One region of the Ohtaekwangia sp. genome, then DNA from elsewhere that is predicted to be linked to it. Evidence: riboswitches for the same ligand, from Rfam matches in the RefSeq annotation. Region 1 holds a riboswitch; each other region holds the start of a gene.

Region 1 (5,998 bases):
AGTAGCCTTGCTGGTGATTGGTGGTGGCATGGGATACTGGATTAGTAAATATCAGCGCCAGCAGGAACAACTCGCGGTGATTCAAAAACAAATGGAAGAAACAAAGTTGATGATGATGTCGATGCTCGAAAACGAGCAGTCGGCAAGCCAGCGGGTGCTGGGTGCAACGGTAGCGCTGAAGCTTGACAAGACTGACCAGGATATTATCAACGCCCTCAGAACTGCTCTCAACGAAGATCCCAATACCAACGTGCGTCTTGCAGCCCTGGATGCGCTGAATAAGTTTAACAAAGAACCGTATGTGCGCTCACTGCTGATCAGTTCACTGTCGTCACAGAAAGATCCGAATGTGCAGATCGCACTCATTCGCATACTGGTGGAAATGAAAGCTCAAGGAGCTGTAAAAGAACTGCAACGCATTACCACCGATGATGAGATGCTGAAAGAAGTGAAGGACGAAGCGCACGCGGGATTGTTGAAGCTTTCTTAGTTTAAGGTTTAAGGTTAAAAGTTTAATGCTCAAGGTTTAGGGTTGAGCTTTCCACTTTCAGCCTTCGGCTAAAATATAGTTACAGGTATATACGTGTATCCGGAACAAGGCTATACCAGGTAAACTACACATGTTTATAGTTCAGAAAAGAAAAAAATAAAACACATTATAACAATGAAAAACGTATTGGCAACGGTAGCCCTGGCGCTTGTCGCGGGGTTGGTTCAGGCTCAGGAATATAAAGTAGCGAAAAGCACCGGCCGTCTCGAAATTAAAGAAGTAAATAATGTAGAGATTGAGGGGTATAGCGGCAACGAGATCATTTTTACTTCGCGTAGCGGTAAGCGCGAAAACGATGAGCGTGCGAAAGGTCTGCGTTCCATCAGCGGCATGGGCCTGGAAGATAACTCCGGCCTTGGATTATCGGTAGTTGATAAAGGAAACGTAATCGAAGTGCAGCAGCTCAAAAAAATGGATGGTCCTGATATTACCATCAAAGTTCCCAAAGGTGTTGTAGTATCTTATACCCACACATCGCCCTATGGTCAGAATATAGAGATCAAAAATTTTGAAGGCGAGATTGAAGTATCAACACTGCACAATGGTGTAACGCTTACTAATACCACCGGGCCGATGACGATAAAAACAGTTCATGGTGACATTGATGCATCGCTTAGTCCCAACATCAAAAATCCTATATCCATTGTATCAGTACATGGCCACGTAGATGTAGCGCTGCCGGTGGGCACCAAGGCGAATATGAAATTGAGTACGGTATACGGTGAAATCTTTGTCGATCCGGATTTCAAAATCGAGATAGACAAGGCAGGCAACATGATCAAATATAGCGACAACATTACCGGCAAGCTCAACGGTGGTGGACTAGAGATCAACCTCTCTTCTACACACAACAATATTTATCTGCGCAAAAAGTAGCACACTCGGCGCTGACAGCCTAAGACATGCTTAAATCTGTATCTCTTCTTTCCCGGAAGGAAGACTGGAAGGCAACACCCCAAACTGTCAGCGTTTTTTAATCCAATAAAAATACTTTGCTATGAAAATCAATGTATTATTCATCATCGCAGCGCTCACCCTTCCGATAAAAGAATATGCACAAACCGCCATCAATAAGTCCATCGCTGTGCAGCCGGGCCAAAAGATCGCGATGCACTTTGATTACCCGGAGCTGATCCGCGTTACCACCTGGGACAAGAATGAGATATCCGTACAGGGAACGGTGAGTATAAACGGTGGCGAAAGTGACGATGCTTTTACCCTGGAAACATCCACAACGGGCAATACCGTTACTGTGCGTAACGAGATTGCCAATATGAAGAATCTTCCCAAACGATATACTATATATGATGGTGCACAGAAAATAGTATTCAAGAACCAGGAAGAGCTCAGGAAATACCAGGACCAGAACGGTAAGAGTAAATTTGACCGGATGAGTTGTGGTATTGACATGGAAATATTTCTGGAGATTAAAGTTCCACGCAACATGGAGACACGCATCGAGTCGATTTATGGAGTTGTTGAGATCAAATCATTTACAGGTCCGCTAACGGTAGCCGCTACCTATGGTGCCGTAGATGCTTCACTCTCTGAAAGTGCCACCGGTGAGCTGACAGCGGAAACTAATTATGGAGAGATTTATACAAACCTCAGCGCCAAATTTGGAGGCGATGTTTCGAAGAATGAAAACTTCCACACATACGTATCAGCAAAACCCGGTAACGGCCCGCGCTATAGTTTCGAATCGAAATACGGCAATGTATACCTGCGCAAGGCCAATTAACCAACCCATGTTTGCAGCATACTATATTCATTGAGAAGGTTTGGGTTAGATCTATTCATGAACCATTAGCGATGCTGCATCATTTCAGGAGTAAGAGCCTGCCGCCTGGCAGGCTCTTCTGTTTTACGTCAACGTATTAAACATTAACCTTATCCGGCTGACAAAAAAATTTTCACAAAAATGTTGTGCATTAAAATTCAATACCTACATTTGTCTATCGATTTAGTAGACAAATCAATTACACCAAATTGATTTTATACAGAAGAGGGAAGAGAATAGGCTCAATGAACCTCTAGCAACCTACCGGCCGTGAGGGCCGAAAAGGTGCTAAATCCTACCAATAAAAAAATTGGAACTATAAAATTTAACGTAATATGAAACACAGGAAAAATTTCTTCGTTCGTAGTAACATGTCCCCGCAGGCTATCAACATGAACCCCCGAATGTGCAACTGCTGTTGTTGTTGATTCAGTCTATCCTTTATCCCCTATATAGTTTATTGAACAGTTCTACTCTGAAAGAGCAGGCATCGGTATGAGTATGTCTTTTCGTTAAACCAAGAGCAAACACGAAAAGCAGAAAAGTAAACGCCCATTCAATACTATGTAAACACGGAACATTAAACATCGAACACCTTAAATATTTAAACATCATGGCTACTTATAAAAAATTCACTTTCGAAGGCACATTAACAAAAGAACAAATTGACTTCTTCCAGAAGAATGGCTTCATTCACTTTGAAAACTATGCATCACGCGAAACGGTTGAAGAGATTATACACTCTACCGAGCAGGTGCAACGCCGCTGGGTTGAAAACAATGTGCAGAAAATAAATGGTGTGCCCATTAAATATGGTGTGGATGAAAATGGTAAAACCATTGTACAACGCTTTGCCTTTACCAATCAACATAGTGAGGCGGTAAAAAACTTCGCTAACAATTCGGCCCTGCAGGCTTTGAAAGTATTAATGCCGGAAGGTGCACGCCTCGGGCTGGAAGAAAAAGACGGAGTCGTATTCAATCATTATGTAAATACGGAAGGCAGTAACTTCTATCACATGGGATGGCATACCGATAGTGCCCGGGATATTTTCTACGGTAAAAAAGTAGCCCCCATGCTGAACATCGGTTTTTACCTGGACGATTCTTCTGCCGATAAAGGCGGGCTGCGCGTATTGCCAGGCACACACAAACAAGGGCTTTGGGATTTACTCTTCCGTAAAAAATATTATTTAAATAATTACGATGACAAGAACGAAGTGCTGGTCGATGCAAAGGCTGGCGACTTGGTTATTCATGACGGAAGAATATGGCACCGTGTAGCTCCTTCTCCCCTTACCGGTGCTGCAAGCCGCAGACGCGTAATGTATATACCGATGATCGTTGGAAAATATAACCCGAAGACGGAGAAGAGCAGCACACCACTATATCTGCACCTTTTACCGCTGGTAGGCAGTAAAAAACATAAGAACCTGATACCTGCTTTTCGAAAAGCGGCATAAATTCTGATGTGTTACCGACTAATTAAAACTACAACCATGCATTCATTTTTTGAAAAACCAATCGGCATTATTTACGCACACCCCGAACAATACAATCCGCTGTTTGAAAAATTATACAGCAGAGGTATTGCATTTGAAACGATAAACCCCGCAGACCATTTATATGATCCTGCTCAATACGAAGTGCCTTACAGTCTTGTATTCAACGATATGAGCTCGCCTCCCTACTTTACACACAACGCATTGGGTATAGCACAAACGACAGAGTATGTAAAGCATGTAGAGAAATTGAATGGCACGATTAACAGCAGCAAAGTGATGAACGGATCGCGTGCTACAGAAATACTCAGCACCAAATCGCGACAGCTTTCGGTGTTTGCATCGTTGGGAATACCATTTCCAAAAACACGTATCGTAAGCAGCATTGACCAACTGCTTGCAACGGGGAATGAGCTGAGCTTTCCGATCCTGCTCAAGAGTAACGGACTGAATGATCACATTACAACCACACGCTTCGACTCGTTCAGCGCGCTTGTGAATGCAATCATCAACGACACGTTACCAGTATATGGCGACAAGTCATTTGTAATACAGGAGTATATATCACCGAAAGGGAATTATATTGTGCGGGCAGAGATTCTGAAGGGCGAGTTGCTGTATGCTTCAAAAGTATACCATGCCGGCGACCAGGCAGATGCATGGTCGATCGAAGTAAAGTCGAGCGTCTTTACGCCATCGCTGGAAATCACTCAAGCGATCGAAAAAGTAGCACATGCTTCATTGCTGGACACTGGTAGTATCGAATATGTTGTTGATCGCAAAAGTAACAAAGTATATTTCTATTCGATACGTCCTCACACCAGTACCTTCAGCACCATTACAGAAGGCCTGTCATTTAATCCATTCGACCGCATTACCGATTACCTTGAGCAGCGCCTACAGAAAATAAAAGAAATAGCGCTTACGATTTAATCAAAAATTATTTCTGCGATGCTTGGAGGTAATCATTTCAAAGTTATATTTGTCTATAGATTTGATAGACTTAATACAAATCGTTGTGAATAAACTATACTGGCAGCCGTTTAACCTGACGGCTACCGGCAAGTGTAAGGATCTGCAAGCTATCGATCCCTACGCTTTACACGGCTTCCGGATGCACCGGTCTTAAAAGATTTTTTGGTGGAATTTCTCGAAAGACACTGGTGCATTCCGTAGCCACCAAGTACATGTTGTTGCCGTGCGCTTCCGTCTATCCTCGTTTTTGTTTATACATCCTCATCATCGTTGCAGCGTTATACCTATTACAGTATCTTTCTCATTCAGAAACAACAACAGCATGACCCAAGCCTCTACAGCAAAGAATGGTTTAAACCTGCACGAAGACTGGGCATCGGTTATACTCGGTGGTGTTACGATTCTGCTTACGCTGGGATGGTTCATCCTTCCAACGCCAACCTTCGGCTGGAAGGAAGCTGAAGAGCTGTTTAAAAAAGTATTGGCACCGGCCAACCTGCTGAACATGGTTATACAATTCGTCTATACCTGTATCATCGCGGTATTGGGCGCTGTGTTAACGAACAAGTCGTGGCGAAATATGCTCCGCGTATTCCCAATACTCTTTGCACTTACCATGGTCGCCCTGATACTGGCAGGGAACAGCACTATTAAGTCGCTGAATCTTGAAGCTGTCATTTTTAGTCTTTCCATAGGCCTGCTCATTAGCAATGCCACAACACTCCCTGATTGGTTTCGAAGTACACTCTCTACCGAGTTATTTGTCAAGATTGGTCTTGTCTTATTGGGTACCGGTGTAATTTTCACAGATATACTCAAAGCCGGTGGTCTGGGGTTAATACAGGCGCTGGCTGTTGTACTGAGTGTATGGTATTTTGCATACTGGATCTGTCGCAAGCTGAAGCTTGATGAAGAACTTACCATGATGATCTCCAGTGCCGTTTCCATTTGCGGTGTATCGGCTGCTATTGCTACGGCCGGTGCCATACAAGGCGACTCCAAAAAACTCTCGTATGTTATTTCGCTGGTACTTATTGTGGCTATACCCATGATGATCGTGATGCCCTATATCGCCAGCTACTTTCATTTTTCGCAGGAAGTTACCGGTGCCTGGCTGGGTGGTAGCATCGACACCACGGGAGCGGTGGTTGCTTCGGGATCGTTAGTAGGCGACACGGCACTAAAGGTCAGT
Region 2 (5,998 bases), on a different contig from region 1:
TACTAAAAATCCATCGTGCCCATACAGTGACGTAAGTTCAGCGTATTGCGCCTGTGGTATATTTTCCGCAAGAAATTTCTGCTCGCCTACCGGGAAAAGAAAATCTGTATCGATGGCTACGACCAGTGTCTTGGCTTTTATAGTATGCAAAGCTTCTTTTATACCGGCACGGCTTCTCCCTACATTATGGCTGTCCATAATTTTAGAAAGCGTCCAATAAGAAAATGCATTGAAACGGTTTACCAGTTTTTGTCCCTGGTAACGCTGATAGGTAGCCGCACGATATTCATCCAGTTTGTCGTTGGTCTTTTCAGCTTGTGTCTGGTTGAATGTTTCATAGTAACGGTACGAGATCATCCCGATGGCGCGTGCTGCCTTGAGTCCTTCTGATCCGGCACGTATATCATTCTCTTTCCACGTAGGATCAGCCTCTATAGCCAATCGCTGTGCTTCATTGAATGCTATACCCCATGGAGAATGGAATGCGTTGCACGCCATGGGAATTATATACTCAAAAACTTCAGGTTGTTGTATTGCCCACTCCACTACCTGCTGTCCGCCGAGCGATCCACCCAATAAGGTATATACCTTCTCGATCTGCAATTCCTGACGAAGAAGATCGAACGCGCGAACTACATCGCGGTTGGTGATCAGCGGAAAGCTGTGGTAGAATGGTTTGCCGGTTTCGGGGTTGATTGAAAGAGGCCCGGTAGATCCATAACATCCACCCAATATATTCGCACAGATAATGAAATGATCTTTAGGATCGAAAGCACTTCCGGCACGGAACAGATCACCCCACCAATCCGTAAAATCAGAACTGCCGGTTAAAGCATGGCATACCCATACAATGTTAGAGCGGTCGTGGTTGAGTTTACCGAGTGTGGTATATTTCAGCTGAAAGCCGGGAAGTATGTTGCCCGACTCCAATTCAAATGGATGATGATAATGAAAGGTGTGATCGTGTTTTTCCATGGTGGTGGCAGTGCTTCATCCGCTCCCTCTCTCCGGTAAAGGAGAGAGGACGGATGCTTATTTAAAACTTAAACTAGGATACTAATTCGCCCTGGTATACTTTCTCAAACGCCTGCTGCAGATCGGCTTTGATATCGTCTATATGTTCTATCCCTGCAGAGATTCTTAATAATGTTGGCAATACACCTGCTGTGATTTGCTCTTCTTCGGTTAATTGCTGATGCGTAGTGGCCGAAGGCTGTATAATCAGTGTTTTTGCATCGCCTACGTTTGCCAGATGGCTTACGAGCTTCAGGCTGTCTACAAATTTAGCGGTGTGTTCTTTGGTGCCTTTTAATGTGAAAGAGAGCACAGCGCCGAAGCCATTGCGTAAATATTTTTTAGCGAGCTTGTGATAGGTGCTGCTGGTAAGGCCCGGATAATTTACACTCTCCACCAGATCGTGTTGTTCAAGCCATTGTGCCAAGGCAAGCGCATTGTCAACAGAGCGTTGCACGCGCAGGGAAAGTGTTTCCAAACCTTGCAGTAACAGGAATGAGTTGAAAGGACTCAGTGAGGGGCCGAAGTCGCGAAGACCTTCTACGCGTGTGCGGATGATGAAGGCTATATTCGGTAAACCAAGAGGATTTCCTTCACCGAATACTTCCCAGAATTTCAAGCCATGATAACCTTCCGATGGTTCTGTGAACTGCGGGAATTTTCCATTGCCCCAATTATAGTTCCCTCCATCTACAATAACTCCGCCTATAGAGGTGCCGTGGCCACCAATCCACTTCGTAGCAGATTCAACCACTACATTGGCTCCATGCTCAATCGGGCGGAATAAATATCCGGCAGCACCAAATGTATTGTCTACTATCAATGGCAGATCATGCTTGCGGGCAACCGCAGCAATCGCTTCGAAGTCGGGTATATTAAAACCGGGGTTACCAATCGTTTCAAGAAACAATGCCTTTGTTTTTTTGTCGATCAGTTTTTCAAATGCTTCTGCTTTATCGCCTTCTGCAAAACGCACTTCTATACCCAGTCGCTTGAAAGCAACTTTAAATTGGTTGTACGTGCCGCCATAAAGAAATGAAGTAGAAACAAAATTGTCGCCTGCCTGCAGAATGTTATTCAAGGCAAGAAATTGTGCAGCTTGCCCGGAGCCGGTAGCCAGTGCAGCTACTCCGCCTTCCAACGCTGCAATACGTTTTTCAAAAACATCTGTGGTGGGGTTCATGATGCGCGTGTAGATGTTGCCGAATTCTTTCAAGGCAAAAAGATTAGCGCCATGTTCAGAGTCTTTGAATGTATAGGACGTAGTCTGATAAATGGGCACAGCACGGGAGCGGGTGGTGGGATCAATCTCCTGGCCTGCATGTAATTGAAGGGTTTCGAAATGTAAATTTGACATAACTATATATTTGTTGGGTTGTCGTAATTGTTTTAAGAAAAAGAATTTTTGATGTAGCCGTAACCGTGCCTGTCACCTGGCAGATCGTGAGGCTAGTGTGTTGCTGAAAGCGGTGCGCTTAAAGATTAACAGCAACAGCACGTGCAACAACACGCGTTGTTGGCGCACATGCAAATGAAATTACGAATGATGATGTTGAATGTCTCGGATAAATAAGCACGAAGGCTATGCAAGCCTTTTCCTGAAATGATGTTGTTGATGATGCTTTTCATTTTCATCGGTTTATATTTCCCGGCGTGGACCATCCACACCGGAGTCAGGATTTAGCACCTTTTCCCTGTTGGGAGTGGTTGCTAGCGCTTCTCAGAGCCTGTCTCTCCGCGCTTCTTTATAAATCGATCAAGCAAGAGTGCTTATTCGACTTTGATGTCACAAACGTAGAGCCTGAAAAAGTTGTTTCCAAGCCCGACCGGAAAATTTTTTTTGTTATAACTGCATACAACCGTTAGTAAATGCCTTACAGTATAGACTGGCGGCCAAAAAATGGCAGTTTTACCGTAAAAGATGTTCCCTGAAAAACTTCACTTTTAAACGATACATCGCCGTGAAGCCGCTCTACCGCACGCTTTAGTATATATAGCCCAAGGCCGGTTCCCTCCACACGGTCGTTGGCGCGGAAGAACATATTGAACACTTTCGTCTGCAATAGTGGATCTATACCAATGCCATTATCCGTGACAATAATGATCAGTGATTGCTCATCACGCGCAATGGAAATGTGAACAATTGGCTCCTTATCAGGCATGGAATACTTGATCGCATTTTCAATGAGATTCTGTAAAATAGTATTTACTATGGCCCATTCTGAGTAAAATTCCAGGTTGGGCTCGATCTCTATTTTAAATGATATGCGTTTGAAGTTGTCGAGAAATTGATAGGTGTTAATACAGTCGTGCAGCAGTGTTTCAAAATCGATCTTTGTTTTGTTTACTTCCGCATGATTCATCCGTGTGAGGTTGATGAGATCAAGCACAATGTTATCGATACGCAGAATCTGTGATTGATACATATCTATATACTTCTGCAGCTTTTCATCTTTTACCTCATACTTCATCAGGTTGTTCAAGCCAAGCAAAGAAGATATAGGTCCTTTCAAATCGTGCGATACCCGGTAAAAAAATGAATCGAGTTCTGCATTTTTCTTTTCGATGATCTCGGTTTTGCTACGTTGTATCTCTGCTTCAAGCTCCAATACCTTTACTTTCGATATTGCTTCATAACTCTTTACTGTTTTGTGTGTATCCGTGGCAATAATCGCTTCCTTGATGTGTATATACTGCTCCAGAAAATGCAACGCCTCATCTAATTTACCTTCGCTTTTGGCAACATGGTGCAGATTATATACCGATTTGTAGCGTATAACCCGGATGTTATACTGATCGGCCACCTGTTGTGCGAGCAAAAGTAATTTTCGTGCCTCTTCAAATTGACGCAGCTCATGCATTAACACACCTAATTTATTATAGGCCATGGCTATGCCTAACTTGTCGCCAACCTCAAGCTGTATTTTCAAACAATGGTTGAGATCCTGCAGGGCTTCGTCAAAGCGTTTAAGCTTGATAAATACTTTTCCCCGGCCGTAGAGCGCAAAGGCGAGTCCGCGCACATCGTTCGTTTGCTCTTTTAGTGAAATGCTTTTTTCTATAGTAGCGAGCGCCAGGTCGTGCAGACCGCGTTTGAGATATATACCGGATAACGGGTTGTAAGCATTAGACTCCAGCGTAGGGTCGCCCGCTAATTTACTGGCGGCAACAGAGCTCAGGTACGAGTCAATGGCATTTTCCTGATCATCGAGGTATTCGTAGATCGTACCCAGCGATTTCAGTACCCTCGCTTCGTTATAGTGGTCGCTGATCTTGCGATATAAAAAAAGGCAATCGAGCAGGAAGATTAACCCCAAATGAAAATTGTCAGTTTTGTAGTGCACACCGGCAATGGCATATTTGGCGTCACCGATGCCTTTAAGATCGTGATGTGAGTCAAAGAACGTTAGTGCTTCTTCTGCATTCGACAATGATTTTTGATGCTCACCGAGTATCATGTGATACAGTGCCAGTTGATTTTTGGCCAACGCACAAAGCTCGCTGCTGTCGGCCTGTTCGCCCAGTTTTACAACCTGTTCTGCCAGGGCTATACTTTTTTGAAGATTGTTGATGCGGCATGCAAATGCCTCGCGTAACAAAGCCTTTCCTTCTTCCAGTTTAACGTCAGTCGTACCCATTCGCTCCATCCTGTTAACCTTTCATATCGTTTTCTTCAGGAGAACGATCTGCCCCAGGTGGTATAGATCGTGGTGTATAATTCCAGATAACAACGTGTAAAATGTATAGTTATATTCTCCAGGAGAAATTTTTTCATCCAGCCGCTGTTGCGGAAATTGTAACAGTGCCTGCAAAAGAGCGGCCTGGCTTTCTTCCAGATTGCGTACCACTATATTCCAATCTGATAGTGTAGGAAAATTCTGTTCATCACTTACTTTATAATCTGTATCGCCCCGCAGCCTATGCGTTACAAACGTACGCCAGGCAGTCATATGTGCAACCAACTCGATAATGCTATGAGTTGCGGGAAGGCGATGGTGCGCTTGCTGTGGAGTAATATCCGCTAATACTTCTTTCACAGCAGGGCCATGCCACGCATTTTTTTCGAATGTGTTTTGCAGCGCGTGTGCTAAATGAAGGATTTCACTTTCCATACATGACCATTGACAGATAAAAATACATTAATCTGTTTTAAAAGACTCTGTCCATGTAAAAAGCATGCTAAATATTTTCACTGGTGAATTAAGTCGTTAACTTGATTTCTCAAATTAAACCAGACCATGAACCTTAATATTGACGCGCAAAAACAAAATACTTACGATGCGATTGTTGTAGGTACGGGCATCAGCGGAGGCTGGGCAGCCAAGGAGCTCACAGAGAAAGGATTGAAAACCCTGGTGTTGGAAAGAGGCAGAGATGTAAAGCATCAGGTTGATTACCCCACCATGACAAAAGACCCCTGGCAATTGCCGCATGCGAACCGGTTAACAGAAGAAGAATTAAAATTTTATCCGGTACAATCCAGAACGCATTGGCTAAACCAGGCGAATAAACATTGGTGGGTGAATGATCTGGAAAATCCCTATACGGAAGTAAAACCGTTTGATTGGATTCGTGGCTACCATGCCGGCGGTCGTTCCATTATGTGGGGCAAACAAACCTATCGTTTATCTGATCTTGACTTTGAAGCCAATGCAAAAGAAGGCGTAGGTGTTGATTGGCCTATTCGCTATAAAGATCTCGCACCCTGGTATGATTATGTTGAATCATTCATTGGCGTAAGCGGACGCACAGAAGGTATACCTCACCTTCCCGATGGTAAATTTCTTCCGCCAATGGATTTGAATTGTGTAGAAGAAGTTTTTCGCGACAAGCTTGCCGAGAAATTCAATGGAAGAAAGCTGACAATCGGACGCGTAGCGCACTTAACAGCGCCATTGCCACACGATAAAAGCCGCGGTGTATGTCAGTCGCGAAATATGTGCGATCGTGGGTGCCCGTATGGTGCATACTTCAGCAGCAATGC
Region 3 (5,998 bases), on a different contig from region 1:
TGTTCCTTGATCCAATGCTCCATGTCTTGCCACATGAGGGGAGAATCAATTTGCTCGAGTACACGTACTGATCCAATCTTGAAAGAGCGGGTTTTTATTTTTTTGCCGCCAGCGTACAAGTTTAACTCGGTACTGCCACCACCCACATCAATATGGAGATATGTTTCGTCTGTGAGGTATGAGCTGATGGCCCGATTGATTAGCTCAGCTTCACGGTTGCCATCGATGATGTTGATGGTGATGCCAAATTCCTCCTGTATCTGGTCGGCTAATTCACTTCCGTTATCAGATTCGCGCATAGCCGAGGTTGCGCAGAACATATAGCTGTCTACCTCATAAAGTTCCAACAACAATTTGTAAGCTTTCATAAGCTTCTTGAACTTGCTGATGCTTTTATCACTGATGCGCTGAGTAGTGAACACATCGTGTCCCAAACGAAGCGGAAAGCGTATGTATTCCAGTTTTTTAAATACCGGGTGTGTTTTATCGTTCGTCAGTACAGTAGAAACCTGAAAGCGTATAGCGTTGGAACCGATGTCGATGGCGGCAATTTTCATTCGGCGCGGAGTATAGATGCTGGATAAAGTACAGATAGCGGAGCCGTTAACACAAACGAGAGGTTACAAATACCCGTGGAATATTGGTTCATGGCTGAGGTACAATTTGGTATTGCAAAGATCATGAAATGATTCGTTCGAGATGCAATCTGCAAAGTTAAATTTCAATAAACGTTTGCGGGAAATGGCAACAGGTTTTGGGCCGCCTGCTGAAAGAATGGGTTACACGTTAACTGTTACAGGTTAACCGTTATAAACTCCACCAAGTAACAGTTAACTTGGTAACCTTAACTATTCGTTAACTGATGTTCCTTGTTCGTTATTAAAATTTCACATCGTTACCTTGTTAATTGTTTTCCACTACACGAAAGCCATCTTCGATTAACGTGTAACAGATAACGGCTAACGCATCGCAGCTCGCAGCTTTAAAGTTTTGTAGTTTCCTTCCTATTCATTTTATTTGTGCTTGCTTATCCAGAAAGACTGAGGGACTGGGCCCGATGACGTCTTAGCATCCTATTCCGGAAGGAATGTTGTGCTAAATCCCTTTCACTACAAATACTTGACTTGTGGTGGAAAAGATAAGTAAACCCACCTTACGGGCTCTCTGGATAGCGAATATCAAATTATGGAGGGCTTTATGAAAATCGAAGACATTTTGAAAGAACGTATCCTCGTAATCGATGGTGCTATGGGTACGATGATTCAGCGGTATAAGCTGGAAGAAGAAGACTTTCGCGGTGAGCGTTTTAAAAACCATCCGTCTCCGCTGAAAGGAAATAACGATGTTCTTTCTATCACGCGTCCGGACATTATTAAAGAAATACATCGTCAATACCTGGAAGCAGGTGCGGATATACTCGAAACCAACACGTTTAGTGGTACAACCATTGCCCAGGCCGATTATCATCTGGAAGATGCGGTATATGACCTGAACTATTACTCTGCAAAGATTGCCAAAGAAGTTGCAGATGAGTATACCAAAAAAGATCCGTCCAAGCCGCGATTTGTGGCCGGTGCTATGGGGCCTACCAACAAGACGGCTTCACTTTCTCCGGATGTAAATAACCCGGGCTATAGAGCGATTACGTTCGATGAGCTTGCCCTTGCATTCAAGCAACAGGCAAAAGGTCTTATAGACGGAGGCGCAGATATACTGCTGCTGGAAACGATTATTGACACACTTAATGTGAAGGCTGCCCTGTTCGCGATACAGGAGTTGTTTGATGAAATTGGCAAGACGTTACCCGTGATGGTGTCAGGAACGATTACCGATGCAAGTGGAAGAACATTATCCGGGCAAACTACAGAAGCGTTCCTTGTGTCTGTATCGCATGTGCCATTGTTAAGTATAGGATTGAACTGCGCGCTTGGTGCGAGCCAGTTGAGACCGTATCTACAGGTGTTGAATGAGAAGGCGCCATTCTTTGTGAGCGCGTATCCAAATGCAGGGCTTCCCAATGAGTTTGGACATTACGATCAAACCCCCGAAGAGATGGGTTCGCAGGTTGAAGTATTTCTCAAGGAAGGATTGATCAATATTGTAGGTGGTTGCTGCGGCACTACACCCGATCATATTAAACTCATAGCATCCATAGCTGCTAAATATAAACCACGACTAATACAGACTTCAGTAGCAGAAACTGTAAACTGATAGTCATATATATACAAAAAAATCATCCGATATATAGTCGAAAGCTAACCTCGAATAATAAAGCAACATCCTGCGAAAGCAGGCTTTGATAATTGACCCACCCATGGATTACAGATTGAAATTAAGTGGCCTTGAAGCAATAGAAATTACACCGCAGTCGAATTTTGTTAACATTGGAGAACGAACGAATGTAACAGGTTCGGCAAAGTTTCTGAAGCTGATTAAGGAAGATAAATTTGAAGAAGCATTGGAAGTAGCACTCGACCAGGTGAGGGGTGGAGCGCAGGTGATTGATGTGAACATGGATGAGGGGATGCTCGACTCCAAAGCAGCCATGGTCAAGTATCTGAACTTAATGGCTTCTGAACCGGAGATTGCAGTTATACCCGTAATGGTCGATTCATCCAAGTGGGAGGTGATCGAAGCCGGATTGAAATGCCTGCAAGGTAAAGGCATTGTAAACTCCATCAGCTTAAAATCAGGAGAAGAAGAATTTATTCGTCAGGCAAAGCTGGTGAAGCGCTATGGAGCTGCTGTAGTAGTGATGGCATTCGATGAACAGGGACAAGCCGATACATACGAACGAAGAATATCGATTTGCAAGCGCGCCTATGATATCATGGTGAACGTAGTAAAGTTCCCTCCGGAGGATATCATTTTCGATCCGAATATATTTCCGGTAGCTACCGGTATAGAAGAGCACCGTAACTACGCACTTGATTTTTTTCGTGCTACCAAATGGATACGCGAAAATTTACCGGGTGCACATGTGAGTGGTGGTGTAAGCAACGTGTCGTTCAGCTTTCGAGGAAATCAGAAAGTGCGCGAAGCAATGCACTCTGCCTTCCTGTATCATGCTATAAAAAATGGTATGGACATGGGTATTGTAAACCCAACGATGCTGGAAGTATACGATGAGATCGACAAAGAGCTGCTGGAGCGTGTAGAAGATGTCCTGCTGAATCGCAGAGACGATGCCACCGAGCGCCTGCTGGAGTTTGCAGAAACGGTAAAAGGATCGGCCAAGAAAAAAGAGACGGATGACGAGTGGAGGAAAGGCACCGTAGAAGAACGCATAACCTATGCGCTGGTAAAAGGTGTTATCGATTTTATAGATCAGGATACAGAAGAAGCACGCATCAAATACGGCAGACCTTTGCATGTTATTGAAGGACCGCTGATGGCCGGAATGAATGTAGTGGGTGACCTTTTTGGTGCCGGTAAAATGTTTCTCCCGCAGGTGGTGAAGAGCGCCCGCGTAATGAAGAAGTCCGTTGCGTACCTCACGCCCTACCTCGAAGAAGAAAAACGTCTGAACGGCACAACTAATAAAACGGCAGCCAAAATATTAATGGCTACAGTGAAAGGCGATGTGCATGATATAGGCAAAAATATAGTGGGCGTAGTGTTAGCCTGTAACAACTATGAAGTAGTTGATCTGGGTGTAATGGTGCCTTCTGAAAAGATCATTGAAGCGGCCAAGAAAGAAAAAGTAGATGTGATTGGCCTGAGTGGTTTAATCACACCATCACTCGATGAAATGGTGCACGTGGCGCGCGAGATGCAGCGTGAAAAGCTGGATTTACCTTTGCTCATTGGTGGAGCTACCACATCACGCATTCACACCGCTGTAAAGATCGACCCGGTATATGATGGGCCGGTAGTACATGTATTGGATGCTTCGCGTTCTGTGCCAGTGGCCAGCGAGTTGATCAGCACGGAAACACGTGCAGGCTTTAAATCGAAAGTAAAACAGGAGTATCAGCAGTTACGGGTTGACCACGAAAATCGTAAGGGAACCAAAAACTATATATCGCTGGCAGATGCGCGTAAGAATAAAGTAAATATTGATTGGTCTGCTACGCGGTATACCAAGCCATCTGTACTTGGCAGAAAAGAGTTTATCCAATTCCCATTGGAAGAGCTTCGAAAATATATAGACTGGACACCGTTCTTCCAGACCTGGATGCTGGCAGGCCGCTATCCCGGTATATTGCAAGATCCGGTAGTAGGAGTGGAAGCCAAAAAACTTTTTGATGATGCCAATGCCATGCTGGATGAGATCATCCACAACAAGAGCCTACAGGCAAATGGTGTTATCGCTTTCTATCAGGCCGTAAATACCGGCGATGATATAGATCTCTACAAGGATGGTCAGTCAAATCCTTTTGCTACATTTCATTTCCTGCGACAGCAGAATAAGAAAGCACAAAACCTTCCTAATTTCTGTTTGTCAGACTTTGTTTCGCCGGAACCAGGCAAAGATTATCTCGGTATGTTTGCTGTAACAGCAGGTCTCGGGTTAGAGAAGCTCGTGGATAAATATAAAGCGAATCATGACGATTACTCGGAGATCATGGCGAAAGCGCTGGCCGATCGTTTAGCAGAGGCCTTCGCCGAATGCCTGCATGAAAAGGTGCGTCAGGATATATGGGGCTATGCAAACGATGAATATCTAACCAACGATCAACTTATAGCCGAAGAATATAAAGGTATACGCCCGGCTCCCGGTTATCCGGCATGCCCTGACCACACGGAGAAGAAATTACTATTCGAAATACTTGATGCAGGAAAAGTAGGCATACAACTGACAGAGTCGTACGCTATGTATCCTGGCGCAGCTGTTAGCGGCTTCTACTTCTCTCATCCCGATTCCAAGTACTTCGGCCTCGGCAAAATTGAAAAAGACCAGGTCGAAGACTACGCCCAGCGCAAATCCATGACTATAGAAGAAATTGAAAAATGGCTGGCTCCGAATTTGAGCTACGATTTGTAGGTGTTGAAGTATAGAGTTAAACAGTCGTTAATGTTGTTCCAATATAATTATATCAAGTTATGAGTAAGATTGAGAGGTTTGAGGATTTGAAATGCTGGCAGGCAGCGAGGGAGCTTGTGAAGGAAGTTTATACTATGTCGGATGAGGGAAAGCTGGCGGGGGACTTTGATACGAGAAGTCAATTAAGAAAGGCAGCACTTTCTACTATGAATAATATAGCGGAAGGATTTGGCAGGTATAGTAGAAAGGATTTTATAAGGTTTCTGGATACAGTACAAAGTTCTGCGTTGAAAGTGCAAAGTATGCTATACGTACTTTCTGATCTTCATTATTTGGAAGCTGGAAGTATAGATATATTGAGAATGAAGTCGATGATAACAAAAACCTGACATTAGGTTTGATCCGATATTTGAGAGAATCAGAGAATAAAAGATAACATAAACACTTCAACACTTTAACACACCAACACGTAAAAATGAAAGTAGTCGACCACCTCAAGAATGCGAACGGTAAAACATTGTTCTCTTTGGAAATTCTGCCTCCGTTGAAGGGGGAAAACATCAAGAATCTTTTTAGCAATATTGACCCATTGATGGAGTTTAAGCCTCCGTTCATTGATGTTACCTATCATCGTGAGGAATATGTGTATAGGAAGAAGGAGGGTGGTCTGCTGGAGAAAAGCACTACACGTAAACGCCCGGGAACGGTTGGTATTTGTGCCGCTATACAGAATCACTATAAAGTAGATACAGTCCCTCATATTATCTGTGGCGGCTTTAGCAAAGAAGAAACCGAAAACGCCTTGATCGACCTGCACTTCCTGGGGGTTGACAACGTGTTGTTACTGCAAGGCGATGCTATAAAAAGTGAGTCGCGATTTGTTCCAGAACCGGACGGGCATCGCTATGCATCTGATTTGATTCAGCAAGTAGTCAACATGAACATGGGGGTATATCTTGATGATGAACTTACCGGTCCTGCGCCCACCAGCTTTTGTATAGGAGTAGCGGG

Evidence for each region. A riboswitch is a leader RNA that binds a small molecule or an ion and turns the genes downstream of it on or off. The one in region 1 is predicted to bind S-adenosylmethionine.
Region 2: linked by a shared signal. The riboswitch ahead of V7Q33_RS14825 (O-acetylhomoserine aminocarboxypropyltransferase/cysteine synthase family protein) and the one ahead of V7Q33_RS17935 (phytanoyl-CoA dioxygenase family protein) in region 1 are both predicted to bind S-adenosylmethionine.
Region 3: linked by a shared signal. The riboswitch ahead of metH (methionine synthase) and the one ahead of V7Q33_RS17935 (phytanoyl-CoA dioxygenase family protein) in region 1 are both predicted to bind S-adenosylmethionine.

Annotation. Positions count from the first base shown of each region.
Region 1 covers NZ_DAIQRQ010000052.1:2,694-8,691, forward strand. The annotation lists gene V7Q33_RS17920 (HEAT repeat domain-containing protein) at 1-490, shown strand, start outside; gene V7Q33_RS17925 (DUF4097 family beta strand repeat-containing protein) at 665-1,426, shown strand; gene V7Q33_RS17930 (hypothetical protein) at 1,548-2,291, shown strand; SAM riboswitch class I at 2,543-2,655, shown strand; gene V7Q33_RS17935 (phytanoyl-CoA dioxygenase family protein) at 2,944-3,792, shown strand; gene V7Q33_RS17940 (ATP-grasp domain-containing protein) at 3,829-4,764, shown strand; gene V7Q33_RS17945 (YeiH family protein) at 5,129-5,998, shown strand, end outside.
Region 2 covers NZ_DAIQRQ010000035.1:39,373-45,370, forward strand. The annotation lists gene V7Q33_RS14820 (homoserine O-acetyltransferase family protein) at 1-975, opposite strand, end outside; gene V7Q33_RS14825 (O-acetylhomoserine aminocarboxypropyltransferase/cysteine synthase family protein) at 1,049-2,371, opposite strand; SAM riboswitch class I at 2,651-2,768, opposite strand; gene V7Q33_RS14830 (tetratricopeptide repeat-containing sensor histidine kinase) at 2,889-4,652, opposite strand; gene V7Q33_RS14835 (DinB family protein) at 4,674-5,126, opposite strand; gene V7Q33_RS14840 (GMC family oxidoreductase) at 5,253-5,998, shown strand, end outside.
Region 3 covers NZ_DAIQRQ010000003.1:122,987-128,984, forward strand. The annotation lists gene V7Q33_RS02570 (Ppx/GppA phosphatase family protein) at 1-557, opposite strand, end outside; SAM riboswitch class I at 1,025-1,145, shown strand; partial or broken gene metH (methionine synthase) at 1,198-4,987, shown strand; gene V7Q33_RS02585 (four helix bundle protein) at 5,047-5,376, shown strand; gene metF (methylenetetrahydrofolate reductase [NAD(P)H]) at 5,463-5,998, shown strand, end outside.